DNA from 2 places in the Arthrobacter sp. 92 genome. Region 2 is predicted to be linked to the other one. Evidence: predicted binding sites of a transcription regulator. Region 2 holds the regulator's gene; the other holds the start of a gene.
The links. The regulator Rex, encoded in region 2, represses fermentation and respiration genes when NADH is low (regulators of the CRP and FNR family bind a similar motif). The targets are predictions, from matches to a motif close to CTTGTGAANNNNTTCACAAG.

Region 1 (10,726 bases), 910 kb from region 2:
GTCTTCGGACCGGGGTGTTTTTCTTTGCCTGCGGATCCACGGAACAGCCAAAATTTCGAACAATCAACGGACCGGCTTGCCACCCGTTTCACCCTAAGCATGCTTATGATTTCACTGTGGCGCCGACTCCTTTGATGTGGTGCCGGCGCCACATCTGCCCCAGGCGGGAAAATTGCACGGGCTTACGGGAGAGGATGAACCGCATGACACTAGAACCGCAGGGCTACGATCCCCACGAAGCAGAGGCGACGCCAGGAGAGCCAAGAGGACCAGGAGCAGCCGGCCCCACTGGACCTGCCGCGACTGGAGAGCAGCCAGGCCCCGGCGGGGTCACGGGAGAAGTTCCCGGCACCCCGGCGCGCCCTGGGGGCACAGTTGCCGGCGGCCAACCAACCGGCGTCCCGGCCGGAGAAGAGCGACACGTAACGCGCGCAGGGATGGTCTGGGCGGCAGTCGCCACCGCGTTGGTGGTGATGGTGCTGCTTATCGTCTTCATCCTGCAGAACCAGGAATACGTGCAGGTGAAATACTTTGGGCTCGAAGGGGCCGTGCCGCTCGGCATAGCTCTTTTCATCGCGGCCGTTGGCGGCGGCATATTGGTGGCGGTCGCCGGCGCGGCCCGCATTATCCAGTTGCGGGCAGTGGCACACCGCAGGCGGGTGCTGGCCCAGCGGATGCGCTAAACGCCGCCGGCATGGCTTGCCCTGCTCCAGCCCGGCTAATTGGCGGACCGCTACGGAGCGTTCTTAGCGATGGGTCGGGTCGGCCCGGTGCCCTTCGGGTGTTTCATCGAGTTCTGCGATGTCAGGCTCAATCGTGGCCGCGAGGTCGCCGGCAATGGAACCGCGGGCGCCTTCAGAGCGCGGCCGTACCGTGCCGTCGTCGCCCCTGGCGGTGGCATCCTCGTCTGGAATCTCAGTCATGTGCCCAAGCTAAACCCGTTGCTGTTCGCTGTCGAGAGCCTGCGCGAGAACGCCACGAGCCCTGGATGGCCGCTCGGGCGTGTGGGGACCCTGCTTTCGCCGCCGGCAGAGAGGGTGCTCCGCGCGTCCGCTGACCCGCCGGTCAGATCACGGGTCGCGTGGTGACGGGCTCGTCGGACTTGCTGAACAACTGCTTCGTCTTGGGGTCCAGGAAAATCAGGTACAAGGCAAACATGAGGGCGATGATCGCCGCGGCGTTGCGGGCTAGAGCCAGCGGAAGCCCCAGATCCTCGGTCTGCAGGTAGGGGAAAACATCCAGCTGGTCGGAGATGGCGTAGACCATAAAGAACGAGACGATGAAGTACAGGGCTTTGACCTGCCAGTCGTCACGGATGCCGGTCACGGCAAAGAGCGGGATGAGCCAGACGATGTACCAGGACTGGATCATCGGAGCCAACAGGACAACGGCGGCAAAAGCCAGCGTGAGCCGGCGCATCAAGCGGTCGTAGTCGCCACGGAAGATCTGCCAGGCGATGATGCCGACGGCAAGGAGCTTCCCGGCGTCATAGACCCATTTGGCGAGGCCCCAGCCGTCGAGCCCGAAGGCATTGGAGATGGACGCCACAACGAGGCCCAGCAGCCCCACGGGCGCGTACCAAATCCAGATGCTCCCTGGTGCTGAGAGTCCGTTGATCCAGCCGAAACCGAACCCATTGACGAGGCTCATGGCATACAGCAGTCCAAGGCTGAGGCCGGCGGTCAGTCCCCAGAACAGGATCCTGCGAAGCCAGCCGGCATTCTTCCCGGCCCACAGCAGGCCGATGAACGGCAAGAAGACGATGGTGATGGGCTTGACTGCGATGGAGAGCGTCACCAGGACAATGCCGAGGACCACCCGCCGGGTGGCGCAGTAGTACAGTCCCGCGAGGGCGAGTCCGATCATTAGCGCGTCATTGTGGACGCTCGCGATGAAATTCGTCAGGAACAGCGGGTTCGCCGCGGTCAGCCACAGCGCGCGGTGCGGGTTGACCCCGTGGAGCTCGGCGAGTTTAGGCACATAGACCACGCACAGGATGATCCCCGCCAGCGCCGCCAGGCGGAACAGCATGATGCTGGCCTCCGGCTGGACATTCGTGGACCAGACGACGAACTGCTCGATCCACAGGAAGAGCTGGCCGTAAGGGACGGGAGCTTCGGTCCACATTTTGTCGGCACCTAGCTGAAAATAATTCGACAGCGCTGAGATCCCGTTTTCGTATGGGTTGAAGCCCTCGACCATCAGGCGGCCCTGGCCTATGTAGGCGTAGACGTCGCGGCTGAAGAGCGGTACCGAAAACATCATGGGAAGTCCCCACAGCACCACGGCCTGCAGTGTCGCCTTGCGTGCACCGGCTCCCCAGACGCGGACCCGTTGGCCGAGGCGAAGCCACGCGCGCACAAGCAGCATGCCCCCGACCGCCAGCAGGACGATGGACAAGGCCACCCCCATTGCCTCGGTCCGCATCCAGATGAACAGCGGGAGGCGGCGAAGCTCGGAGACGGGGGCGAGCCAGCCAACGCCCAACGACCCGATGGCCATGAACATCGAGCCGGCGAAGCCCGCGAGCAGCGCCGAAAGGGCATTGTCCACTTCCGGAGCCGATGCAGGTGACGTAGCGGCGGCCACCTTCCCCGCAGTAGGTCCAGGCGCCGTCATCTCAGGAACGTCCAATCAGTCGTGGGGCATATTTCCACCCTGTGACAGCCGGGCAGACCGGCCCTGGTGGGGCCGCGGCAGGCGAAAAAAGCGCACCGCCACGTACCCGAAATCCTAACACCGGCCAGCTCTTCGGCGGCGAAACGGTAGGCTGGGCCAGTGCCTATAACTAACGAACGCATCGTCTGGATCGACTGCGAAATGACCGGCCTGGACCCCAAGAACGACGCCCTCATAGAGGTAGCGGCCCTGGTAACGGACTCAGAATTGAACATCCTGGGCGACGGCGTGGACGTGGTCATACGTCCCGATGACGCGGCCCTGGCCCAGATGAACGACTTCGTCCGCGACATGCACACCCGGTCCGGCCTGCTGGAGGAGCTCCCCCACGGCAAGACCATGGCCGAGGCCGAGGCCGCCCTCATGGAATACATCGCGAAGTGGGTTCCGGATCCGCGCAAGGCACCGCTGGGCGGAAACTCAGTGGGCACCGACCGCGTTTTCCTTGCCCGCGACATGCCCGCCGTCGTCGAACACCTCCACTACCGGGTCATTGACGTAAGCACCATCAAAGAGCTGTCGCGGCGCTGGTTCGCGCGTGCCTACTTCCAAGCGCCCGCCAAGCATGGCGGCCACCGCGCGCTGGGCGACATCAGGGACTCCATCGACGAGCTCCGCTACTACCGGGAAGCGATCTTTGTCCCTGCCCCGGGGCCGGACAGCGCCACCGCGCAGCGCATCTCCAAGGCCGTCATGGGCTCCGCCGGAGCGCCTGAGGAAGTTCCCGCGGAAGCTCCTGAAATGTAATCTGCGCCACGTTTGCGGGAAATTTTGGCCAAAAGGTCAAAAGTGGCCAAAACACCCGCCGAAAGCAGGTAAGCTATTTGACGTTGCCTTTTCGGACAGCCAGCTAGCTGGAGAGTCCGATCCAGGCACGTGGTGGGCGTAGCTCAGTTGGCAGAGCGCCTGGTTGTGGTCCAGGAGGTCGCGGGTTCAACCCCCGTCGCTCACCCTCACAAGGGACTGGCAGGTCCTTTTACAAAGGCCGCACCGGATATCCGGTGCGGCCTTTGTTGGTTTTAGCGGGAGTCTTCATTGGGGTGCTGTCCGATCGCTCCCCCCTGATAGATTTCCGCACAGCACCCGCACTGCATCACGTCATCCGCACTGCACCAAGAGGAACAACTGACATGACCGTTCTGCCGATCACCATTTGGGGCGAGCCGGTTCTCCATCGCCGGGCCACCGAAGTGGAGATCTTCGACGACGAACTTCGCACATTGGTCGCGGACATGTTTGAGACCAATGACGCCGCCAATGGTGTTGGGCTGGCTGCGCCCCAGGTCGGGGTGGGCAAGCGCCTGTTTGTCTACAGATTCGCCAACGACGACGGAGTTCCTCCGACCGGCGTTGTGGTGAACCCCGTGTTGACGCTTTCCAAGGTCTCCGGCGCGCTGCCCGACCCCGATGAGGAAGTGGAGGGCTGCCTGTCTTTCCCAGGCGGCCAGTACCCGCTCAAGCGCGCGGAATGGGTTCGCGTGCAGGGTTTCGACGCCGAGGGCAATCCGCTGGAGTTCGAAGCCACCGAGTGGTTTGCCCGGATCATCCAGCATGAGTACGACCACCTCGACGGAAAGCTGTACGTGAACCGGCTCATCGACCGGTATGCAAGGAAAGCCATGAAGCAGGCCAAAAAGAACGGCTGGGGCGTTCCCGGCCTCACTTGGATGCCCGGCGTCGACCCCGATCCGTTCGGTCATTGACCTGAGTAACCCGGAACGATGGTCCGCTGCTGGGGGCAGGAGTCCAGTACGCGTTTCATGGCGTCTTTCTCAGCCTGCGTGACCCAGAGCCCGTAAGCGGCCTTCACCGAGATCTGGCGTGCCACGTAATGGCACCTGAGGGTCTTGTTCTTCGGCAGCCAGCTCGCAGCATCCGAAGCGCTCTTTTCCTGGTTGGCCGGCCCGTCGGCGGCCACCAGATTCAGAGGATTGTTGGCCAGGCTCTCACGTTGCTGCCGAGACAACTGCTGGGCACCCTTTTGCCAGGCGTCCCCCAGTGCCACTACGTGGTCGATCTGCACGGTTTTGCTGCTCTCGGCTCCGCGACGGAAATTGACGACAACCCCGGTGTAAGGCTCGCGGAGTTCCCCGCTCGCCACTTTGCAGCGGGAACCCTCGGTGAACACGACACCAGCCAGATCGCGCCGCAGGATGTCGTTGCGCGTGTCGCAACCGTTGTGGTCAACGTCCGACCATGCTTGGCCGAAGGCGGTCCGGTCGTAGTTGTCGCTGGATGCCCGGCCCTTGACCGGTAGCGACTCCAGCACTGTTGAGGCGGGACCCGGAGGGACAGGGTGCACCGCGGCGACCGGCTTCATCCAGCCGGGAGCCAGCACTGGCGCTTCACTGGGTCCGGATATCGAGGGTTCGGCGACTGCGAATTGCCCGGCGGTGAAGAACCAGATGACCGCTGCGACCAATCCCGTGGCCAGGACCAGCAGCACGGCCCATGCCTGGCGTGAGCGGCGCCGGGCGCGCTGATAAGCCGTCCAGCTCGCGGTCACGGGAACTTGGCGCGTAGGTGTTTGGGTATCACCCAAAAGAGCCTAGGCCGGACCCCTGACAACCAGACCGCTATCCACAGTGTGGAGGAAAGGTTATTGCTCCTTCATCACACGCTTCAGATCTTCGGTGGCAAGCTCCAACAGCTCTTCGAGCTGCCGGACCCTGTCGTCGCCGATCTCTCCCGCGGCATGGGCCACGCGTGCCTGGTCGAGCAGTCGGTTGGCTTCCTTATGGTTCTTCCGCGCCACATCGAGTGCGTGTTCCAGCGTGGTTTCATGTTCGAGAGTCGATTCGTGTTCCATGAGACCATTCTGGTTCCCTTTCCCGGCTGATTCCAGAGAATCAGCCGGGAATTTGCCGGGATGCCGGTCGCGGGGGCTAGATGGCGGCGATTGCTTCCAGAACCGCAGCGGGTTCCTTGGCAGGATACGAAGGCGGATTCACTCCGGCCATTTCCTCCATGACCCGGACAACCTGGCAGCTGTAGCCGAACTCGTTGTCGTACCAGACATAGAGAACCAGATTTTTGTCGCTGGAAATGGTGGCCAGGCCGTCAACGATGCCGGCACGGCGGGAGCCGACGAAGTCGGTGGAAACCACCTCAGGTGAATCGATGTAATCGATCTGCTTGCGCAGTTCCGAGTGCAGGGACATCTGCCGCAGATAGTCGTTGACTTCTTCCTTGGTGGTGCCGCGCTCCAGGCTGAGGTTGAGGATGGCCAGGGAGACATCCGGGGTGGGGACGCGGATGGAACTGCCTGTCAGCTTGCCCAGCAGCTCCGGCAATGCCTTGGCGACCGCCTTGGCGGCGCCCGTTTCGGTGATGACCATGTTCAGGGCCGCCGAACGTCCCCGGCGGTCACCCTTGTGGAAGTTGTCGATGAGGTTCTGGTCGTTCGTGAACGAGTGGACAGTCTCAACGTGCCCGTGAACCACACCGAACTTGTCATTGATGGCCTTCAGCACCGGTGTGATGGCGTTCGTGGTGCAGGACGCGGCGCTGACGATCTTGTCCGAGTCCAGAATGGTGTCGTGGTTGATGCCGTGGACGATGTTCTTCAGCTCACCCTTGCCGGGGGCCGTGAGGAGGACGCGGGCAACACCCTTGCTCTGGAGGTGCTGGGACAGCCCTTCGGCGTCGCGCCAGCGGCCGGTGTTGTCCACCACTAGTGCGTCCCTGATGCCGAACGCCGTGTAGTCCACGGTGGCCGGGTTGTCGGAGTAGATGACCTGGACCTGGACGCCGTTGGCCGTGATGGTGTTGGCCTCGGTGTCCACCTTGATGGTGCCTTCGAAAGAGCCATGCACCGAGTCCCTGCGCAAAAGGCTCGCGCGCTTGGCCAGGTCGTTGTCGGAGCCGCGGCGGACCACGATTGCACGAAGGCGCAGGCCATGACCGCCGCCGGCCTTTTCGATGAGCAGGCGCGCCAGGAGCCGGCCGATCCGGCCAAAACCGTAGAGCACGACGTCGGTGCTGGTGCGGTCGTCGCCGCCCCGCTTGCCCACCACATCGGCAAGCTCGGCGCGCAGGAATTCCTCCAGGCTGCTGCCATTGGCCTCGGACTTGAACTTCTGGTTCAGTCGCGCGATGTCGATTGCTGCGGCGCCCAGCTCCAGATCGGCGAGGGCAGACAGCAACGGGGCGGTCTCCTCCAGGAGCAGCTCGTCCTTGCTCATCCTGCGGGCGAACCGGTGCGCCTTCAGGATGTTCATGGTGGACTTATTGATCAGGCTGCGGCCGTGGATACTGGTCACCACGTTGTTCTCGCGGTATAGCCGGCCGATCACCGGGATCATGGCCTCGGCAAGTGCCTCGCGGCCCATCCACGTATCAAGACAAGAATCTGACGTCTGACTCACAGAACTACCTTCCTTGGGTCAACCACATACGTCCTCGTATACGGAAGTCGGCCACCGGAGATGATCCGGGGCACAGGCGTCGGCGGGGATTCGGTCCACCCCGGACGCCTTGGAGGAGCGCAAAGAAAAAGCCACCGGCTGCAAACGCAGACCCGGCGGCCGAACTCCCGCGTTCACTGTCCATTCTAGGGCTGGAACGCCCAACAGCGCGGCCCGAAAAGCGTGAAGTCACTCACATGTGCCCTGGGTGGGTTGGGTGGATGGGTTGACCGATACGCCGGGTTCTGTGTTCCCGTGCCGTTGCCGGCGCGGGAGTAGCGGCCATCCATCTACGAACGCCGTTGCCGACGCCCTCCAGCGGCCTACCCGGACACTCGGGCGAGCAGCCCTCAAACGTGTCCTGTATGGCCTTGCTCCGGGTGGGGTTTACCTAGCCTTCCCGGTCACCCGGGAAGCTGGTGGTCTCTTACACCACCGTTTCACCCTTACCTGGTCTCCGGTCCGTGCGGGCACGTGCCGAAGCCGGGCGGTCTGTTTTCTGTGGCACTGGCCTGCGGGTTACCCCGAGTGGGCGTTACCCACCACCCTGCTCTGCGGAGCCCGGACGTTCCTCGAGTCACCGAAGTGACGCGCGACCGCCTGGTCAACCCATCCGCGCTCTATTCTACGGGCTAGTCCGCCCTCCAGGTTTCGCCGCCGGGCCACACACACATTAATCCGGTGTGGTGAGAGAATGGATCAAGGTTCAGCTCTGATAACAAGGAGGGGATCGCAGTGGATTCCATCAGCCTTTTCGCCACCGTCGTGGTTGTGGTCCTGTTGCTCATCGTGGCCAGGATGTCCATCCGGATAGTGCGGCAGTTTGAACGCGGTGTGCTGTTCCGGCTGGGCCGGATCGTCGGCGTGAGAGCACCGGGCTTGCGGTTCATCATTCCGGTCATCGACCGCCTCCCGCTGGTCAGCCTGCGAATCGTCACCATGCCCATCCAGTCCCAGGGCATCATCACGCAGGACAACGTCAGCGTGGATATCTCCGCGGTGGCGTACTACCGCGTGGTGGACCCTGTGAAGTCCGTGGTAACCATTGAAAATGTTGCAGCGGCAATCGACCAGATCGCACAGACCACACTCCGGAAAGTCGTGGGCCGCCACAGCCTGGACCAGACGCTCTCGGAGACGGAGCGCATCAATAGCGACATCCGCACTATTCTCGATGAGCTCACCTTGGCCTGGGGCGTTGAAGTGACCTTGGTGGAGCTGAAGGATATCCAGCTGCCAGAGAGCATGAAACGCGCCATGGCCCGCCAGGCCGAGGCAGAGCGCGAGAAAAGGGCCAAGATCATCGCCGCCGAGGGCGAATCGATCGCGGCCGCAGCCCTTGGAGACGCTTCGGACACCATGATGGCCCATCCCCTGGCACTCCAGCTGCGCAACCTGCAATCCCTGGTGGAAATCGCCGTCGACAAGAACTCCACCGTCGTCTTCCCGGCGCCGCTGATGAGCACCATCGGCGAACTCTCGGCATTCCTGGCCCGCGAGACCCAGGCGGCCGCCTCCGCCCAAAAACCGCCCGCTTCGGCCACACCGGTCAAGGCCGCATAGGCCCGCCCGAACGGGACTCCCGCGCGACGGGGGCCGGGCCGTTGCCGTCCCGGTAAGATCGTACGGTGCTAATTCTGCTGCCGCCGTCCGAAGGCAAGACCCCCGCAAGCCAAGGCGACGCCGTCGACTGGAACTCCCTCAGCTTCCCTGGACTCAATACGTACCGGGCGAAGGTCCTGGAGGCCCTGGGGACCGTCAGTGCTCACGAGGATGCCCTCGCCCTGCTGGGCGTCGGAGCATCCCTGAGCGCCGACGTCGAACGCAACACCCGGCTGCATACCGAACCAGCGGCGCCGGCCCACCGCGTCTATTCCGGCGTCCTCTACGATGCTCTCGGCTACCAGTCCATGACGGCCCGCCAGCGGCGGAAGGCCGATGAGTCGGTACTGGTCATCTCCGCCCTTTGGGGGGCCATCCGGTTCAATGACCGCGTGCCCGCCTACCGGCTGTCCATGGGAACGTCACTGCCCGACGTCGGACGCCTTGCGTCCTTCTGGAAACCGCAGATCGCCGAGGCACTCACTGCGGCCACCGAGGGCGAGCTGCTGGTGGACTGCCGCTCCAGCACCTACGCGGCGGCGTGGGTTCCGCCGGCGCAGCGGACTGTTTCAGTGAACGTTTTCACCGAGGCCAATGGCGTCCGCAAGGTTGTCAGCCACTTCGCCAAGCACACCCGCGGGGAGCTGGCCCGGCACCTGCTGACCCGCCGGGGCGCCGCCCCGCGGAATCCCGCACAACTCCTGAAGGCTGCGCGCGAGAACTGGAGCGCCGAACTCGTCGAGGGCACCCCGCGTAAAGCGCACGCCCTTAACATCGTCCTGCCCAACTAACTCGCAGTAGATGTCGTTATGAGCGCCCATAACGACATCTAATGCGAGCCAGTTGGGAGGCCTAGGACCACTCGGCGGATCGCACCAGGATGCAGCCGGAGTCGGGGCAGAAAACGATGTCATCCTCAGCGGCGGCCTTGATCTCCGCAAGGTCCCCCGGGCTCAGCTGCATGCCGGAGCCTTCGGACTTGCCGTGGAAGAGCCGGGCCGCCCCCACGCCACGCTTGGCCAGGGTTTTGTCGTAGATGGCCAGCAGGCCGGCGTCGAGTCCGGCTGCGAACTCCGCGCGGCGCCCCTTGACCGCGGAAGCCTCGTGATCAACCTCGCCCAGGGCGGCATCAAGCTCTGCCCGGATCACGGCGAACGATCCCTGAATATCGTCAACGATCTTCTGCTGGGCGGACTGACGTTCGCGGAGACCTTCCAGCCGCTCCATAACCTCCAGCTCGACATCCTCAAGGCTGGAGAGCCGGCGGTTGAGCGAGGCGATATCGCTTTGCAGCGCCATAAGGTCTTTGGACAGGCCGGTTCCGCTGTTGAGCCTGGCTTCGTCGCGCTGAATCCGGGAGGACACCTGCTCCACATCCGCTTCGGCGCGCTTGAGTTCCAGTTCAGCGTCGTGGACCGCCATTTTGGCAGCTCCGAGCTCGCCGTTGGCCACGCTGAGGGCGGCTTCCAGATCGGTGATCCGGGGATCGTTTTCCAGGGTGCGGCGGCGGTTGGACAGGGACTTGAGCTTGGCGTCCAGTCCCTGCAGTTCGAGCAACTTCAACTGTTCCGCCGGTGCTGCCTTGGCCACTATTACCTCCGCTTGTTCCCAACCGGCCGAAGCCGGGCACCGGACCGGCGCAGTTTAGACTCTAGTCCCCGCCCGGAGTCAGAATGAAGTCCCAGGGATCGCTGTTGGTGGTACTGACGCGGATCTCGACGTCGTGCCCCTGGTCCTGGAGGACATTTCCCAATGCCTCGGCCGCCGCGGGCAGCCAGAGCCATTCACTCGCGAAATGCGAAACGTCGATGAGGTACGGCCTGTCGTTAACCGCGTCCTCGCGGGCTTCCGACGCCGGATGATGACGCAGGTCCGCCGTGACAAAGATGTCCGCATTGCTCGCGCGGACCTCGTTGAAAAGGGAATCGCCCGCACCGCCGCAGACCGCGACGCGCCGGACCAGCCCATCCTTGGCGCCGGAGACCCTGACGCCGCCGGCCACGGATGGAAGGATCCCGAACACACGCGCGGCGAAGTCG
Region 2 (10,726 bases):
GGGTCCAGGCCCAGCGCAGCATGCCCAGGAGTCCAAGGGCCGGCAACACGGCGTCAGCCTTCGCCGCGGCAACGGGGGCCGGGCCCCCGCCAGCCCGGCCATCGGACTCGGGCTTGTCACTGCTCTTATTGCCGTCGCGGTTGTCCGTGGCTTGGGGATCCTTGGATTTCGGGGACTTCTTCTTTACGTTCACGCGCTCGCTCATCAGATCGGCAACTTCACATCGGTTTGGAACCAGTACTGCAACCCGGAAACCCAGGCTCCCCACACGCCGCTGGCCATCAGCAGGCCAAGGACTATCAGGATGCCGCCGCCGGTCCGCTGAATGGCCAGCCGATGTGTCCGGAAGAATGACATCACGCCGATTCCGCGGCGTACGGCAAGGGCAATCAGCAGGAACGGGATGCCCAGGCCAAGGCTATACACAAACGCCAGGAGCGCACCCTTCGCCGCCGATGAACCGCCGGAGAGGCTCAGCAGCTGGACCGCGGAATAGGTGGGGCCGATGCACGGCGCCCAGCCCAGGCCGAAGGTGATGCCAAGCAACGGGGCACCCCAGAGACCGGCCGGCGGCTTTGCATGGATCTTGGCGTCGCGCTGGAGCCAGCCGAAACCGCCCATAAAGACGACCCCCATCACGATCACCAGAATCCCCAGCAACTGGGTGATCCACGCATTTTGGGAGCCGGTGATCAGGGTGCCCAGCTGACCGAACGCGCCGCCGAGCAGAACGAAGATCACGGAGAAGCCGAGCACGAAAAGCCCGATGCCGGCCAGCATGCGCCCCCGCTTTTGCTTTTGCAGGTCCACCCCGGTCAGTCCCGTGACGTAGCCGAGGTATCCCGGCACCAGCGGCAGCACACAGGGCGAGAGGAAGGACACAAAACCGGCCAGCAGGGCCACCGGAATGGCAAGCAGCAGCGAACCATTGAGGATGGCTTCGGCGAAGGGGCTGTTCACGATCTGCAGGCCGCCGCTACTCGGCCACGGCGGCGGCGATGAGGGACTTGAGGGTGCCCTTCTGGATCTCGCCAAGGATACGGGAGGCAACCCGGCCTTGCTTGTCCAGCACCAGCGTGGTGGGCACGGCACCGGGAGGTACGAGGCCGGAGACAGCCAGGAGCACGCCGCCGTCCTTGTCGTTGAAGCTGGGGTATGTGAGGTTGAACGTCTTGTCGAAGGCCTCGGCCGCGGCCTTCTCGTCCCGAAGGTTCACACCGTAGAACTGGACGCCCTGGCCCTTGTATTCCTGGTGCAGGGCTTCAAGGGAAGGCGCTTCGACCCGGCAGGGCGCGCAGGCGGCGAACCAGAAGTTCAGCACGGTGACCTTGCCCACGAAGTCCGCGGGCTGGACGGCCGTGCCATCGAAGAGTGTGCCCTTGATGCTGACGGGTGCCTTGCGGTCCGCGGCGGCGAATTCCGTGACGGAACCGTCGCCGGCCACGTAGTTTTTGTTGTCGCCGGCCTTGGCCTGCTTGGCCAGGGCGTCGTCCTGGGCGCACGCGGACAGCCCGAGGGTCAGGGCGGCCAGGGCCATGCCGCCGGCCGCGAGGACGCTGCGGCGCGAGGCGGAACGGTGGGTGTTGCCGTGTGCGAATCCTGTCACGCTCAGGCTCCCGGAGTATTCGAGGCGCCCGGGAGGAGGGCGCTTGCGGGCTCGTTGTACTCCACCCGCACGAGGGCGCCGGCGTCGTCGAACACCAGGGAGGTGACCGAGGTGAGCGTGCATTCACGCTTGCGGGGATCGTGCCACAGGGGCTTGCCCTCCGCGCTGAGCCGCGTGGACCAGATGGGCAACTGGTGGCTGACCAGGATGGCTTCGGCATTTTCACCGCCGAGCTCGATGGCGCGGCGGCGCGCGTCCTGGACCGCTGCGATGACGCGGGCGGCCTGGGCCTTGTAGGGTTCGCCCCAGGACGGGACCAAGGGATTGCGCAGGTAAGGCCAGTGCTTGGGTTTGAGAAGCTCTGCCTTATTGACCTTGAGGCCTTCAAAGTGGTTTCCGGCCTCGATGATGCGGGCTTCCGTATGGATTTCGAGGTTAAGCGCCTCGGAAATCGGCAGGGCCGTTTCCTGCGCCCGGGTCAACGGCGACGCCGCCAGATGGACGATGTTGGCGCCCTGCGAAACGCGCTCGCTGAAGTGATCGGCGAGGGTTGCGGCCATCTGCCGCCCCAGCTCGGAGAGGTGGAATTCCGGCAGCCTGCCATAGAGGATGCCGTCCGGATTATGGACCTCGCCGTGGCGAAGCAGATGAACAGTGGCTTGGGGCATGTGTACTAGTTTCTCAAAGATGCCGGTCGATTCGAAATCTTCTACCGAGAGTAGAACTGAAGAGTTTGAAGAAATGTTTCCCGGAGTTGGAATAAAAGATGCAAATGCATGTTTATACTGGGTGAAGCAGTTAGTTGAGACTTCAACAAATGGGGTTTTGGCTGGCGATCAGATGTTCTTCGCACTTCCCACCCGACACAAGGAGCAACACCATGGCACTTCCCGCTAACGTCAACACCGGCACCTGGACCCTCGATAACTCGCACAGCGAGATCGGCTTCACGGTTCGCCACGCAGGTATCAGCAAGGTGCGCGGCCAGTTCAAGGACGCCGAAGCAACCCTGGACCTGGCCGAGAACGTGGCCGACTCCAAGGTCAACGCCACCATCAAGACCGCCAGCTTTGACTCCGGCGACGCCAACCGCGACGGCCACGTCCGCGGCGAAGACTTCTTCGACGTCGAGACGTTCCCGGAGATCTCCTTCGTCTCCAACGCCATCGTTCCCAAGGGCGACGCCTATGAGCTCCAGGGCGAGCTCACCATCAAGGGCGTGACCCGTAAGGTGAGCCTGGAAACCGAGCTGCACGGCGTGGCTGTGGATCCATTCGGCAACACCCGCGCCGGCCTCACCGCTGAAACCACCATCAGCCGCAAGGACTTCGGCCTGACCTGGAACGCAGTCCTCGAAGCCGGCGGCGTCCTGGTCAGCGACAAGGTTGCCATCAACCTCGAACTGGCCTTCATCGCTCCCGCGGCCTAAGTCCTGCCCCAGCGCCCAACAGCACCCCGCGCCGTCTCACCGACGGGGCGGGGTGCTGCGTTTAACCGCCGGTTTATTCGCCCTCCGGAATGATCCCCTGCGGGTCCTGGCGCGGTACGGTGTAGACAGACCATGCTGGGGGCAGGGCACCGTTGCTGATCCCGGTAGCCGATGAAGAAGCAGTCGACGCAAAGAGGACCTCCCATGAGCACTCCGCCAGTCCCCCCGTCCAACCCGAACGAACCCGAGTCCGGCAGCGAGCCCGCGCCTGAAACCCCGCAGTACGGACAGAACGCTCCCCAGTACGGCCAGCAGCCGCCCGCCGCCCCGCAGTACGGACAGAACGCTCCCCAGTACGGCCAGCAGCCGCCCGCCGCCCCGCAGTACGGACAGAACGCTCCCCAGTACGGCCAGCAGCCGCCCGCCGCCCCGCAGTACGGACAGAACGCTCCCCAGTACGGCCAGCAGCCGCCCGCCGCCCCGCAGTACGGGCAGAACGCTCCCCAGTACGGGCAGGCTCCGCAGCAGTACGGCCAGTCCCCCTACACCCAGTACCCGTCGCAGTTCCCCCAGGCCCAGGCGGCCGGGGGCGTTCCGCAGCTGGTCAATATCTCCTTCTGGCTGCTCGCCGCGGCTGCTGCGGTGTGGATTATTTCATTGCTGCTGGCAATTCCGGCCCTCGACGACCCCGCCATGCGCCGTCAGTTCGAGCAGCAGATGGCAAGCAGCGGCGCTAACATCGATTTCGAGTCGATCAAGGGCGTGGTGATCGGCACGATGGTGGCGATCGGCCTGATCGGCGTCGGCCTGTATGCGCTGGTGGCCTTCAACGTCCGTAGGGGCAAGAACTGGGCCCGCATCCTGGGCACGGTGTTTGCCGCGCTTTCGATCTTCAGCCTCTTCCCGCCCAGCGTCGGATCGCTGGGGCCGCTTCTCGGAATTGTGGCAATCGTACTGCTGTACATGCCCGCGGCAGCGCCGTACTTCCGGAAGCAGCAGCCCTTCAGCAACCCCTACTCGCAGCCCGGCAACCCGTACGGCAGGTAGGTCCTGACCTCCGGGCACTTCCGGCTGCCTGCCCGGGAAGGGCCGATGCCTTCCCGGGCAGATTGGTGCCCGGGAATATTGCCCAAAAATTGATCCTACTGCCGCCCACTGCGGGGTACGGTGTATCCAACCATGCTGGGGGCAGGACACCTTCGCTGATCCCGGTAGCCGATTAGAAGTAGTCGACACAGAAGAGGATCAAGGAATGAGCCAGCCGCCCGTCCATCCGTCCAATCCGAATCATCCCGAGCCCGGCGGCCAGTTCGGCCAGCAGCCCCAGTACGGCCAGGCGCCGCAATATGGCCAGGCGCCGCAGTACGGGCAGGCGCCGCAATTCACTCAGGCACCCCCATACGCCCAGCCCCAGTATGGGCAGGCGCAGCAGCCTGGGCACGTGCCGCACCCCGCCTACGGGCAGCGCCAGTACATGGCCTACCCCTCGGAACTGCCCCAGCAGGGCGCCGCCGGGGGCGCCCCGGGGTTGGTGAATATTTCCTTTTGGCTGCTCATCGGAGCGTGCGCGTTGTGGGTGGCGTCGGTGCTGATGTCCTTATCGGTCATTGACGACCCCGCCCTGCGCCGTCAGTTCGAGGCCCGGCTGGCAGCCGGCGGCTCGAAGGTCGACTTCAACTCGCTGAAGGGCATCATTGTGGCAATGGTCTTCGCCATGACCGCCATCGGGGCCGGGCTGTATCTGCTGGTCGCCTTCAAGATCCGAAAAGGCAGGAACTGGGCCCGGATCCTTGGCACCGTCCTGGCCGCATTCTCGCTCCTCGGCGTCCTCCAGATGAACCTCGGGACGCCGGCGATTCTCGCTGGAGCGGCGGCCATGGTCCTGCTGTACCTCCCCGCCGCGGCACCGTATTTCCGGGCACGACAGGCATATTCCAGCCCCTACCTCCGCTGACGGTGCGGCTTGACGGGGATGGCGTGATCTAGCGGCCGTCTCCCGGAGCCTGCGTGCGCTGCGCGTGGTAGGCCAGGATCTGCAGCTCGGTGGCCATGTCCACCTTGCGCAGGTTCACATCCGGCGGAACCTGAAGCATCACGGGGGCAAAGCTGAGAATGCTCCTGACCCCTGCGGCAATCACACGGTCGCATACTCCCTGGGCCACGGCCGCCGGGAGCGCCAGCACCACCATGTTGGCGCCGGTCCGGTGAAGCACCGTTTCGAGATCGGCCACGTCGCTGACCCGCAGCCAGCCCACCTCGTTGCCCACCACCATCTGGTCGGCGTCGAAAATGGCCACCACGTCGAAGCCCCGGGACTCGAATCCGCCGTAGCGGGCAAGGGCCTTGCCCAGGTTACCGGCGCCAACAATGGCGACTTTCCAGTCCCGGGTCAGGCCCAAAGCTGCGGAGATATTCCGGCTGAGGTACTGCACTTCGTAGCCGACGCCGCGCGTGCCGTAGGAGCCCACATGCGAGAGGTCTTTGCGGAGCGTTGATGAACTCACGCCTGAGGCCTCGGCGAGGGACTCCGAGGATACCCGTTCAACACCTTCTGCCAGCATGGTGGTGAGGGCGCGCAGGTAAATGGTCAGCCGCGCCACGGCAGCAGGCGGAATCTGCTTTGCCACGGTTCCCGTGTCACCGTGGACAGCCTCGGGGGATGATTCCAGCGAAGTCACTATCTGCTCCATTGAGTTACGTTGTGACTCCACTCTAGGACCCCGGCTCTGCTGCCAACAAAGCGGCCGTCACGGCAGGCCACGGCGTCTGCCCGCGCCCCCGAGGCCGGCACCATGCGGTTTCCGGGCTAAGGGGTCCACAGTCCGCTACTTGCCCATGGCCTGGCGAAGCACGCGGGCCAGCCGCGTTTCGTCGATCTTCCAGAAGTCGCGCTGGATTCCATCCACCAGCACCACGGGGATCTCCTCGGCGTATCGCTCCCGCAGCTCCGGCCGGTTGTCCACCAACTGTTCGCTCCACTGAAGTCCCAGTGCGGCAGTGACCCGTCCGACGGCGTCGCGCGCCTCCTCGCAGAGGTGACAGTCAGCTTTGGTGATCAGGACGACGTCGGGTTTAGCCATACGTCAACGGTAGCCCGGTGCGCGGGGCGTCGTCGACGGACCTCCTCCTGCGCACCTCCGCCCGGCCCTCCCGCCCTGGCATCCCGCGCCCGCCGTGACGGTGGCAGCGCCGGCCATTGACTAGACTCAAGTCATGGCCCAGGAGAAGTACGTCGCTGTTACCCGAGCGCCCGTTGCACGGCCGCAACAGGGCGAGGCGGCCTTCTTCGACGTAGACAACACCCTGATGAAGGGCGCGAGCCTTTTCCATGTGGCCCGGAAAATGCACCAGCGCGGAGCGTTCACCATTCCCCAGGCCGCCGGCATGGCATGGAAGCAGTTCAAGTTCGTGCTTCGCGGCGAGAACATGGACGACGTCCATGCAGTCCGTGAAACTGCCCTGAGGCTTGCGGCCGGAATCCTGGTGGCGGACATCAAGGTCCTGGGCGAGGAAGTTTTCGACGAAATGATCGAGTCCAGGATCTGGCCCGGCACCAAGGCCCTGGCGCAGCAGCATCTGCGCGTGGGCCGGATGGTCTGGCTGGTGACAGCAACGCCCATCGAAGTGGCCACGGTGATTTCAACCCGGCTGGGGCTCACCGGCGCGTTGGGCACCGTGGGCGAGATCGAGGACGGCGCCTATACCGGCCGCCTGGTGGGCGACATCCTCCACGGTCAGGCCAAGGCTGTGGCCGTCCAGGGCATAGCCGACGCCGAAGGCCTGGACCTCAAGCGGTGCTGGGCCTACAGCGACTCGCATAACGACATCCCGTTGCTGAGCATGGTGGGCCATCCCGTGGCCATCAACCCGGACGGACGGCTCCGCCGGCACGCGCGCGACAACAACTGGCCGGTCTACGATTTCCGCTCGGGCCGGCGCGCCGCCACCCTGGGGCTCAAGGCTGCCACCGTGGGAGGGGCCATCTATGGACTCTGGCGCGGGTTCAGCCGCTTCCGCGGTCCGTCCCTCTAGGGGCAGCCTCTAGGGGCAGCCTCTAGGGGCAGGGCCCGACATTTTGGGAGACGTCCCTGGACGCAAGAATGCCCGCCACCTCAGAGGTGGCGGGCATTTACGCTTTGTGAAGTATCTCTACTTCTTATTGCGGCGCTGGTGGCGGGTCTTACGAAGCAACTTGCGGTGCTTCTTCTTGGCCATACGCTTGCGACGCTTCTTAATAACTGAACCCACGAAAGTTCCTTACAAACTAGAAGGAGTACCTGTCTGATGGAAGACGTCCGCGGACTAAGCAACAGACCAAACAACTGACAGATTCTTACAATAACGAAAAACGTTCCCTAACAGGGTACCGCTTATCCGGGGCCTCCACTGACCGCAGCCGTGCCGGCACGCTGGAGCCGGCCGCACTGCGGGGAATTGTGACCTCGCGGAATTTCAGGCGGTGTCTGACTGGCCGTCAACCACTGCGCCCTTGACATACTGCTCAACGGCGGATTCCGGCACCCGGAAGGAACGGCCGAACCGAACGGCTGGCATCTCCCCGGAATGGACAAGGCGGTAGACGGTCATCTTGGAAACGCGCATAAGCTCGGCCACTTCGGCCACAGTCAGGAACTGCGCGTTCGAGAAGTTCGACTCTGCGGACATTTCCCTTATTCCTTTGTTAACAGCTGATGATGGCAACCCCAAAAAACCTCAGTGCGGTGTGCCGATGCTGAGCCATCAACCAACCTTGTGCTAGATACTCTAGTGGCTGATGGTGCCATTGTGAAAGTCATTAAGGCAATCTGTTTTTGCCGGCCTGGACCGCCGTAAAATGGCGCCCTGCCGCTGGAAAACGGGCCCGAGATCAGCGCTCCATCGCACCTCGGCGCTTCCTTGCCGAGGCCGCGAGTTGGCCCAGCACCGAGGCGGTGACGTCCCATTCCATGCAGGCATCCGTCACGCTCTGGCCGTACACCAGATCGTCGATGCCGGCGGCGTGATCGGCCACGTCCAGGTTCTGGGCACCGCCAACCAGGAAGCTCTCCAGCATCACCCCGGCGATCGCTCCAGCAGCCGCGCCGCCGTCTTCAAGCTGGGCGCCGATTTCCAGCGTCACTTCAGCCTGGCGGTGGTGGCTCTTGCCACTGTTGGCGTGGCTGGCATCGACGATGAGCCGGGGATTGAGCCCCTTGGCCGCGAGCTTGCCGGAAGCGGCCAGAATGTCCGCCCCGGAGTAGTTGGGGCCCTTGCGTCCGCCGCGCAGGATCAGGTGTGTGTCCGGGTTGCCGGCCGTGGCCACCAGCGCGGCCCGCCCGTCGCCGTCGATCCCCAGGAACGCCTGGGCGGCCGCAGCGGCGCTGCAGGCATCGACTGCAACCTGAAGGTCGCCGTCGGTCCCGTTCTTGAACCCGATGGGCATGGAGAGGCCGGACGCCAGCTGACGGTGGATCTGACTCTCGGTGGTACGGGCACCGATGGCGCCCCAGGAGACCAGGTCGGCCATGTATTGCGGGCTGATCGGTTCCAGGAACTCGGTGGCGGTGGGGAGGCCCAGCGAAGTGACCTGCTTCAGGAACTGGCGTGCTGCCCTCAGCCCGGTGGCGATGTCATGACTGCCATCCAGATGGGGATCGTTGATGAGGCCCTTCCAGCCCACGGTGGTGCGCGGCTTTTCGAAGTAGGTCCGCATCACGATCAGAAGATCTTCCCGGTGCTTCTCCGCCTGGCTGACCAGCCGGCGGGCGTATTCCAGCCCGGCCTTGGGGTCGTGGATGGAGCACGGTCCCACTATCACCAGCAGGCGGTCGTCCACGCCGTCCATGATGGCCCGGACTTCGTCCCGGCCGCGTTCGACGACGCCCGCCACGCGGGAGTCGAGCGGAAGTTCCGCAACCATTTCCTGGGGAGTGGGCAGCGGGGTGAACTCACTCACCCTGAGATTGGAGGTGGACTGCCGGATCGGCGTGTTTTCCTCTGAATGGGAAGGATGCGTTTCGGTGGTTGCTGCGGTGCTCATGTGCGGGTCCTGTTCCGGGTGCGGAGCGGGCCCTGATCAGAACCCGCCGGGAAATGGCGAAGGGCAGAGAATGATCTCTGCCCTGTTGGCTCTGAAGGAAAGTTGGATGCGTGTCAGTTAGACGCGGGCCCCTCCAGAGCCAACGAAAAATACGCATACCAACGGTTAGTCATAAGCACACCATAAACGGGCCCCGCGTCGGGCGCCAAATCGGGCCGTCACATGGCGGTGCCCAAACAGCCACCTCTTCAGTGTCTAAGTTCCCCACTGGCTGGCCGTCTGGTCGACTCAGACTAACGCTTCAACGGCTCGAAACCATGCGTTCGCGGGGCATCCCCTCGGTGCTCGTTGACCGGCTCGCCGGAGCGGACCAATTCTGCTCGGTCTCCGTTGACGACGTCGCCGGCGGCGCGACGGCCCTGGCCCACCTCCTGAGCGTCGGGGCGGTGCGGCCGGCGTTCGTTGGCGGCCCGTTCACGCTGCAGCAAGTCGAGGACCGCTACCGGGGCGCCGCCGATGCGGCGGCGCAGGCGGGGATCCGGATTCAGTTATTCGAAACTCCCGACCTCAAATTTCACCGCGGGCGCCAAACTGGCGATCTCATCGCCAATCTCCAGCCGTCGAAGCGGCCGGACGCCGTGTTTGCCGCCAACGACCAACTGGCGCTCGGACTCCTGATTCGACGAGATCGACGACGAGGCCGGCCACGTGCACAGCCAAGTGGTATTTACCCCGGAACTCGTCGCCCGGCGGAGCACCCGGCGCCAGTAAGGAGCCGTACCCGGACCCGCGGCCCGAGTGCGGCAGCCGCGGCCGCACTCGTGGGGACCCTCGGCTCAGGCCGAGGAGAACCAGACGATGGTTGGCTGGAAGCTTCGCTGTTCCGTGAGGACCTGAACCTCGTCCCGGGCCACCCGCGCTTCGGCCCTGATGATCTTCAGCGCTTCCACATCCAGGAGCTTGCGGCTGCCTGTTTTTTCGTCCGTGATCCAGAACAACCCGGCGGAGGGCAGAACCCGCTCCACAGTGCCCTTGTGGAACAGCCGGCCATTGTGCCAGGCCTCAATTTCCTGGCCCTCCGACAGCTCCGAACAATCCCGAACGACTGGCACATCGCCTGCGGCCATGATCGGCTCCTCCCCTAGGGTCCTCAATAACTAAGATCAGCTTCCTTCAGGAAGATTGCCGCCACGTTTCCGCCCGGTGATTTTCCCGTGACAGGACCTCCGTCGGCACCATGGCGCCTCTTCCACCTGGCCTGCCTGGCGCGCCTGCAGGTCCCAGAGCGCCAGGTCCACCCGGCCATGGCGATGGTGGCGGAAGGTGCGCTTCAGTTACCGCGTCGGAGGTCGATGCCGAGTCCGAGATCAGCGACGTGAACTGGCAGGCCCGATTCCAGCGACCGGTTGCCGGCGATCCCCACGGACACGGAGCGCAGACCGTCCAAGTACCCCGACGGCCGCCCCAGCGGGTCCTCTCCCGGCCCGTTGAAGAGGTCGGATAACAACAGCTCGTCGCCGCCCCCGTGACCGCCCTCCCCATTGACGATCGGCACCTCGTAGGCAGCCTCCCAGTGCCGCTGGACCACCAGCCGCTCGCCGTTCCGGCGGACGGTCTCGTCTCCTTCCACCAGCACCGCGCTGGGATCCACCACGGTTTTCCGTTCCGTGCC

Region 1: ACP4XC_RS15295 (glyceraldehyde-3-phosphate dehydrogenase) is a predicted target of Rex. The motif match lies at 7,266-7,285, and genes of this name have one in related genera.

The regions. Positions count from the first base shown of each region.
Region 1 covers NZ_CP189863.1:3,292,273-3,302,998, forward strand. The annotation lists gene ACP4XC_RS15255 (lipopolysaccharide assembly protein LapA domain-containing protein) at 204-683, shown strand; gene ACP4XC_RS15260 (hypothetical protein) at 747-923, opposite strand; gene mptB (polyprenol phosphomannose-dependent alpha 1,6 mannosyltransferase MptB) at 1,066-2,619, opposite strand; gene orn (oligoribonuclease) at 2,779-3,426, shown strand; tRNA gene ACP4XC_RS15275 (tRNA-His) at 3,559-3,631, shown strand; gene def (peptide deformylase) at 3,810-4,382, shown strand; gene ACP4XC_RS15285 (HNH endonuclease family protein) at 4,376-5,185, opposite strand; gene ACP4XC_RS15290 (hypothetical protein) at 5,279-5,488, opposite strand; gene ACP4XC_RS15295 (glyceraldehyde-3-phosphate dehydrogenase) at 5,565-7,046, opposite strand; RNA gene rnpB (RNase P RNA component class A) at 7,304-7,697, opposite strand; gene ACP4XC_RS15305 (slipin family protein) at 7,884-8,648, shown strand; gene ACP4XC_RS15310 (YaaA family protein) at 8,714-9,478, shown strand; gene ACP4XC_RS15315 (zinc ribbon domain-containing protein) at 9,540-10,277, opposite strand; gene ACP4XC_RS15320 (Nif3-like dinuclear metal center hexameric protein) at 10,339-10,726, opposite strand, start outside.
Region 2 covers NZ_CP189863.1:4,204,196-4,214,921, forward strand. The annotation lists gene resB (cytochrome c biogenesis protein ResB) at 1-205, opposite strand, end outside; gene ACP4XC_RS19535 (cytochrome c biogenesis CcdA family protein) at 205-960, opposite strand; gene ACP4XC_RS19540 (TlpA family protein disulfide reductase) at 977-1,537, opposite strand; gene ACP4XC_RS19545 (histidine phosphatase family protein) at 1,609-2,274, opposite strand; gene ACP4XC_RS19550 (YceI family protein) at 2,487-3,035, shown strand; gene ACP4XC_RS19555 (hypothetical protein) at 3,240-4,082, shown strand; gene ACP4XC_RS19560 (hypothetical protein) at 4,288-4,989, shown strand; gene ACP4XC_RS19565 (redox-sensing transcriptional repressor Rex) at 5,018-5,713, opposite strand; gene ACP4XC_RS19570 (glutaredoxin family protein) at 5,861-6,115, opposite strand; gene ACP4XC_RS19575 (HAD family hydrolase) at 6,249-7,067, shown strand; gene ACP4XC_RS19580 (30S ribosomal protein bS22) at 7,185-7,283, opposite strand; gene ACP4XC_RS19585 (helix-turn-helix domain-containing protein) at 7,488-7,700, opposite strand; gene ACP4XC_RS19590 (3-deoxy-7-phosphoheptulonate synthase) at 7,903-9,054, opposite strand; partial or broken gene ACP4XC_RS19595 (LacI family transcriptional regulator) at 9,372-9,671, shown strand; gene ACP4XC_RS19600 (hypothetical protein) at 9,891-10,181, opposite strand; gene ACP4XC_RS19605 (Gfo/Idh/MocA family protein) at 10,385-10,726, opposite strand, start outside.